2 regions of the Aerococcus sanguinicola genome follow, and region 1 is predicted to be linked to the other one. Evidence: predicted binding sites of a transcription regulator. Region 1 holds the regulator's gene; the other holds the start of a gene.
What was found. The regulator HrcA, encoded in region 1, represses chaperone genes, less so after heat shock. The targets are predictions, from matches to a motif close to TTAGCACTCNNNNNNNNNGAGTGCTAA.

Region 1 (3,421 bases):
GAGCCTCTCTTCATGAAAAAATAGTTGGGTTGAGCAGTTATATACACATTGGTCGTTTTTCTTTAACTACTGCTAAGTTTAACAGATTCTCCCAAAAGCGACTAGAGGCTTAAGATTGCCTCTTACAATTTTTGATTTTGTCATTATAATAAGAATAAAGTGTTTTTATTAGAAAGGAATGATTAGATGATAAGAAAAGGATGGCGATTGGTCCTCCTGGTCTCCTTGGTCTTCTTATTAGGAGCCTGCCAGGGACAGAAGGGGCAACAGAAGGTATTAATTGGTTCTAAGGCTTCGGATGCTGAAATCTGGCGCTATATTGCTAAGTCGGATGCAGCTAAGGAGGCTGGTTTTGAGATTGAGGTTAAAGATTTTGTCGAAGGTCCAGTTCTCAATACAGCGACGGCTGAAGGAGAGGTTGATGTCAATGCCTTCCAGAATTTTGCCTACATGAATAGCTTCAACCAAGAACAAGGCGACTCCCTTGAAGCCCTGGGATCGACATATTTTGAACCCATGGGCTTGTATTCCGCTAAATTGGACAAGTTGGAAGACCTGGACCAAGGGGCTCATATCGGCTTAGCTGACTATCCTTCTGACCAGTCCCGGGCCTTGCTCTTGCTTCAAGCAGCGGGCTTAATTGAGTTAACAGATGAAGAGAAGAGCCTCTACAGTGTGGATGATATCCAAGCCAACCCCAAACAATTAAATTTTGACGTGATGAATGAGAATACCCTACCACGCAGCTTGACTGACCTAGATGCGGCCTGCATCGGGAACACGATTGCTATGGAAGCAGGCTTGGACCTAGAAGAGGATACGATCTATAAGGAAAGTGTCAATGACGATACTCTGGGCAGCGTCAATATCCTTGCGGTTGCCAAGGACCATCCCAATAAAGAAGCCCTTAAAAAACTTCTCGACCTCTACCATTCAGAGGATGTTCAAAATTTTGTTAAGGAAAAATTTAAAGGGACTAAACAGCCGGTTAAATTAGACCAGGAAGAAATTCAAGCAGCCAGTCAATACGAGAAGTAAGAGGCACTAACCAAAAGTCATGTTCAATTTGTTCATGGCTTTTTTATTTAAAATGGGCATCCCTTAACCTTTGAAACTAGGACTCTTTAGCCTAAGCAAATACTTTAGATCTTTGACCCAGTGCGCATATAATTTCTCTAGTTAAAAGATCAAAAAAATGTTTGACTATTGTTGACATTCATTTCTGAACATGATATATTATATGTGTTAGCAGTTGAAGTCGCCAAGTGCTAAAGAGGTGAGAACATGTTAACAGAAAGACAAATGCTGATCTTGCAGGCAGTGATCGATGCTCACGCGTCCCTTGCTGAGCCAGTGGGGTCCAAGGCCTTAGCCGGTGATCCCCACATTAATGCAAGTTCAGCGACTATCCGTAATGAGATGAGTTATTTGGAGAAACTTGGCTTGTTAACGAAGATGCATTCGTCTTCAGGGCGGGTGCCGACTGAGTCAGGCTACCGCTATTATATCAATTATATTTTGCCCCGTTATGGGGGACTAATTGATCGCGGTCTAAGTCGAGACCAGGCTGAGCGGGTTGAAGAGATTTTTGCTTCGCCCTATACCCAGTTGGCCGACATCATTGCTCGGTCAACGGAGGCAATGGCTGAACTGACAAGTTACGTTGCGATTGCTTTGGGCCCCCAAGTGACCCACCATCGCTTAGCTGCCTTTCGGATTGTTGGCATGACACCACACAAGGCAATGGCGATTCTCATTACTGACCAAGAAGCTGTTGAAAATCAAGTCTTCACGATTCCTGAAGGATTGGACGAAGGGGCGCTTGACCAACTTGTTCATTTGGTGAATGAAGAGCTAGTGGGACTGCCGCTCTATGAAGTCGTCCTGCGTTTGCGCCAAGACTATATCCACTATTTGGATCGTTCAGTCCAACATTTACTTGAGAAAGAGCTACTCATTCAAAGCCTGCTGATGAAATTAAATGAAGAGAGGCTCAATATACAAGGCACGGATAAGTTTTATCAAACATTATCGGAAAAAGAAGAGATTGATCAAATCTTAAATCTTAATGCCTTATTGAGCGACCAAGATGTGGTTACCCAGTTAATCGAGGAACCTCAAACCGGTATTCAGATTCGCATCGGCAAGGAATTAGAAGATAAGCGACTCAAGCATATGAGTTTAATGACTTCAACAATTGGTGAAGAAGATCCTGCTAATCAGATTACATTTGCGATTCTCGGTCCAGAAACCATGTCTTATTTGCAGGTTGCTCAGCTTTTTAATGGGATGCGATCTGCCATTCGCAGGTATTTGGACGAGAGCAATGAATTAAGACAAAATTAAAAAGGAGGCTTTACTCAAGTGTCAGATCAGGAAAAAGATTTCGAAACAAAAGAAGAAAAAGAGAAAGTTTCTAATGAAGAAGTCGACGAACAAACTGAAACAAATGAAGAAAATATAGAAAAAGAAGAAAGTCAAGCAGATCCGGTGGCTGAATTGGAAGATAAGATCGCGCAAAAAGATGATCAAATCTTACGTTTATCTGCTGAAATTAAAAATATCCAGCGCCGAAATGCTAATGAAAGACAAGATGCGGCCAAGTACCGGTCACAAAGTTTGGCCCAAGCTATTCTTCCTTCCCTAGATAATTTGGAACGCGCCTTAGCCATTGAAGCTGATGACGAAGCGTCCAATAATCTGAAGAAGGGGGTTGAGATGGTCCACCAAAGCTTGCTTGAAGCCTTGAAGGCAGAAGGGGTTGAGGTAATCGATCCAGTCGGTGAAGCCTTTGACCCGAACTTCCACCAATCCGTTTCTTCTGTGCCTGCTGAAGAAGGCCAGGAAGCAGAAGAAATTGTTGAAGTTTACCAAAAAGGTTATGTCTTAAAGGACCGCGTCTTAAGACCCGCAATGGTTATCATTGCACAATAAAAAAAGACTAATGTTCACGCTACAGAGCGAATAATCGAAGAAAAGGAGATTTTAAATTATGGCAAAAATTATTGGTATTGACTTAGGGACTACAAACTCAGCTGTCGCAGTACTTGAAGGTGGCGAACCTAAGATTATTCCAAACCCAGAAGGTAACCGGACGACACCATCTGTTGTATCCTTTAAAGATGGGGAATCATCAGTCGGTGAAGTAGCCAAACGTCAAATGGTTACCAACCCTAATTCGGTTGCATCCATCAAACGTCACATGGGTGAATCAGGTTACAAGGTTCACTTAAATGATAAAGATTATACCCCTGAAGAAATCTCTGCCATGATTCTTCAATACCTGAAGAAATATGCGGAAGACTATCTAGGCGAAACGGTAAGCAATGCCGTGATTACCGTTCCTGCTTACTTTAACGATGCCCAACGTCAAGCAACTAAAGACGCTGGTCAAATCGCTGGTTTGAAGGTTGACCGGATT
Region 2 (3,421 bases), 610 kb from region 1:
GCGGAAATCTTTACCAAGGTCTATAATGAAGAGGAAATGGCCAGTCGCCGCAAGCAAGGAATCTTCGGTAATACAGATGAACTCAACCAAGAATTACTAGAGCAGATCCGCAAGACCTTCCCACAGATTGACCTGGTGACGGATTACCACGAAGCCGATATTGCCCTACTCTTCTTAGAACCAATCTCGGGTTCTTACTTCGAAGCCACTTCAGGCTATCTGGACTTACAGATCCACCAAGCAACGAACGTGGACCTCGACCGGGTGAAGGCCATCCAAGCAGCGGTTGACCATACGATTATTAATGTCAACCTCGACTTGCCATTTATCTTGGAGAATGTAGAGCCTCTAGCTGACGCCTTAACTGCCAGCTTTAATAGCTTTATCCAGGCCATCATTGATGTCTATACAGGGGCCTGCCCTGCCAAGGGGAAACTGCCTCTAACCCTACCCGCCAATGATGACGTGATTGCGGTTAATGATGAAGGTATTTGTGCTTCCCCTAATGATGTACCGGGCTACGATAAGGACAAGTATATGGACCGCGCTTATGCCTATCAAGATAGTGCGGGAAATAGCTACACTTATGGCTTCGGCTTAAGCTTAAATTAAAGTTTTAGATTTGCTACGAAGTCGAAATCCTGGTAAAATATTCCTATTCTATTTTTCACAATTGAACAAACAGGGGGGATTCTAGTGAAAAAGATACCAAAGGCAACAGCTAAGCGCTTATCAATCTACTACCGTTGCTTGAAGAATTTCAAGGCAATGGGGATGGATCGTGTCTCTTCCGAACAGATTTCTGATGCAGTAAAAGTCGACAGTGCTACCATCCGACGTGATTTTTCTTATTTTGGTACTTTGGGCAAACGGGGCTATGGTTATGAAATTGATCATTTAATTGAATTTTTCAGCCGCCTACTGAGCCAAGACCAGCTCACCATGGTCGCTCTGATCGGTGTGGGGAATTTGGGGAATGCCTTAATTTCTTATAACTTTAAGCAATCTAATAATGTTCATATTAATGCAGCTTTCGATATTGATCCAGAGAAGGTCGGTAAGATCCACGAAGGGGTGCCAATCTACAGCATGGACGAGATCGTCGACCAGCTAGAAGCCCGTCAAATTGATATTGTCATTCTAGCGGTCCCTAGTCATGCCGCCCAAAGCGTGGTGCCACAACTTGAAGAAGCTGGAGTCAAGGGAATATTAAACTTCTCAGCTAGTCGGCTCAATGTGCCTAAAGACATGTTTGTTCAGACTGTGGATTTAGCCAATGAATTACAGACTTTGATTTATTATGTGACCCACCATTAAGAAATCAGCTTAATATAAGTGATCAAAAAAGTGCCTCAAAGGAGCGAAATAGCTCTCTTTGAGGCACTTTTCGATTAATTTCTTTTAAGACCACTTACCTGGTTTATAGGTTTTTGATTCTTCGGTAGGCTCGAATTAACTGGATACTTTGGAAGATATCGTGGCTTGCTAAGAGAATATTAATGAAGGGAAGGAAGGACCAACCGTTTTCACTGACCATTGAAATAGCCAGGGAGAGGAAGAGGCCAGCAAGGATGATTTTTAGCACAATATTCATGACTAGTGATTGTAAAGACATAGCAACACTCCTTTTTAATCTTGCATCGTAATATGTAATGTAACGAAAATATGGCTAAAAGACAAGTGAGATCAGCTATTTTGGCGGAAAAATTTAAAGAAAAACTAAAAGGTCAAAAAAAGTCAACAAAAGACTTGCATTCTAAAATAAAATGTTTTAAGATAATAAATGTAAGTTAGCACTTGGAAGTTGTGAGTGCTAACGATAAAAAGTGAATTGTTTTTTGGAACTGATGGAGGAATGTGAATTATGTTAAAACCTTTAAATGAACGTGTGATTGTTCAGCTTGAAGAACAAGAAGAAAAAACAACGTCTGGTATTATACTACCATCTGCAGCCCAAGAAAAATCCCAAGTGGGACGTGTTATTGCAGTTGCTGATGAAACAGAAGATTTCACAAGTCCAGTTAAGAAAGATGACCTTGTCTTATTTGAAAAATATGCCGGCAATGAAGTGGAATATGCTGGTGAAAAATACCTCATCTTAAAAGCGAAAGATATTGTCGCTGTTATTGAAGACTAGATCAAAAATTAAATTTAAAGATTGAATCATTACTTGTGTATCGAGAGGAGCATGAATTTTAATGGCAAAAGATATTAAATTTTCAGAAGATGCCCGTCAAGCTTTAGTGCGTGGTGTGGACAAGTTAGCGAATACGGTGAAGATTACCTTAGGGCCTAAGGGACGTAACGTTGTCCTCGAACAAAGCTATGGCTCACCATTGATCACTAATGATGGGGTAACCATTGCTAAAGATATCGAATTAGAAGACCACTTCGAAAACATGGGGGCTAAATTAGTCGCTGAAGTAGCTTCTAAGACCAATGATGTAGCTGGTGACGGAACCACCACTGCAACGATCCTAACCCAGGCCATTGTTCGTGAAGGCTTGAAGAATGTGACCGCTGGTGCTAACCCTGTTGGCGTTCGCCGCGGGATCGACGAAGCAATCCGGACAGCTGTTGAAGGCTTGAAGGAAAACTCTGTTCAAGTGGAATCTCAAGATGCCATTGCTAACGTTGCTGCGATCTCTTCTGGTGACCAAGAAGTCGGCAAGCTGATTGCTGAAGCTATGGGCAAGGTTGGCGAAGATGGTGTGATTACCATTGAAGACTCTAAGTCTATCGATACGACCTTAGACGTGGTTGAAGGGATGGAATTCGACCGCGGTTACCTCTCCCAATATATGGTAACAGACAATGAAAAAATGGAAGCCAGCTTGGAAAATCCATACATTCTCTTAACAGACCGTAAGATTTCAAATATCCAAGATATCCTTCCTCTCCTTGAACAAATCTTACAACAAGGTAGCCCACTGCTCTTAATTGCTGATGATGTGGATGGGGAAGCTCTTCCAACCTTAGTACTGAACAAATTACGCGGGACCATGAATGTAGTTGCTGTTAAAGCACCAGGTTTCGGCGACCGTCGTAAAGAAATGCTAGAAGACTTAGCTGTCCTAACGGGGGGGCAAGTGATCTCTGAAGATCTCGGCTTAGAATTGAAAGACGCAACCATCAACCACTTAGGTAAGGCTGGTAGCGTTACTGTAACCAAGGACCATACCACAGTTGTTGAAGGTGGCGGCAATAAGGAACAATTAGAACAACGTATTGCCTTAATCCGTAAACAAATCGAAGAAAGCACATCTGACTATGACCGTGAAAAACTCCAAGAACGCTTAGCTAAATTAGCTGGTGGGGTAGCCGTTGTTAAAGTCGGTGCTGCAACTGAATCTGAACAAAAAGAACGTAAACTCCGCATTGAAGATGCCTTGAATGCGACCCGTGCAGCGGTTGAAGAAGG

Region 2: AWM72_RS05465 (co-chaperone GroES) is a predicted target of HrcA. The motif match lies at 1,791-1,817, and genes of this name have one in related genera.

The regions. Positions count from the first base shown of each region.
Region 1 is NZ_CP014160.1:1,832,881-1,836,301, forward strand. Features, by position in the region: gene AWM72_RS08185 (MetQ/NlpA family ABC transporter substrate-binding protein) at 187-1,038, shown strand; gene hrcA (heat-inducible transcriptional repressor HrcA) at 1,285-2,346, shown strand; gene grpE (nucleotide exchange factor GrpE) at 2,365-2,934, shown strand; gene dnaK (molecular chaperone DnaK) at 2,993-3,421, shown strand, end outside.
Region 2 is NZ_CP014160.1:1,223,085-1,226,505, forward strand. Features, by position in the region: gene AWM72_RS05450 (glycoside hydrolase family 3 protein) at 1-612, shown strand, start outside; gene AWM72_RS05455 (redox-sensing transcriptional repressor Rex) at 691-1,317, shown strand; gene AWM72_RS05460 (hypothetical protein) at 1,421-1,615, opposite strand; gene AWM72_RS05465 (co-chaperone GroES) at 1,865-2,137, shown strand; gene groL (chaperonin GroEL) at 2,199-3,421, shown strand, end outside.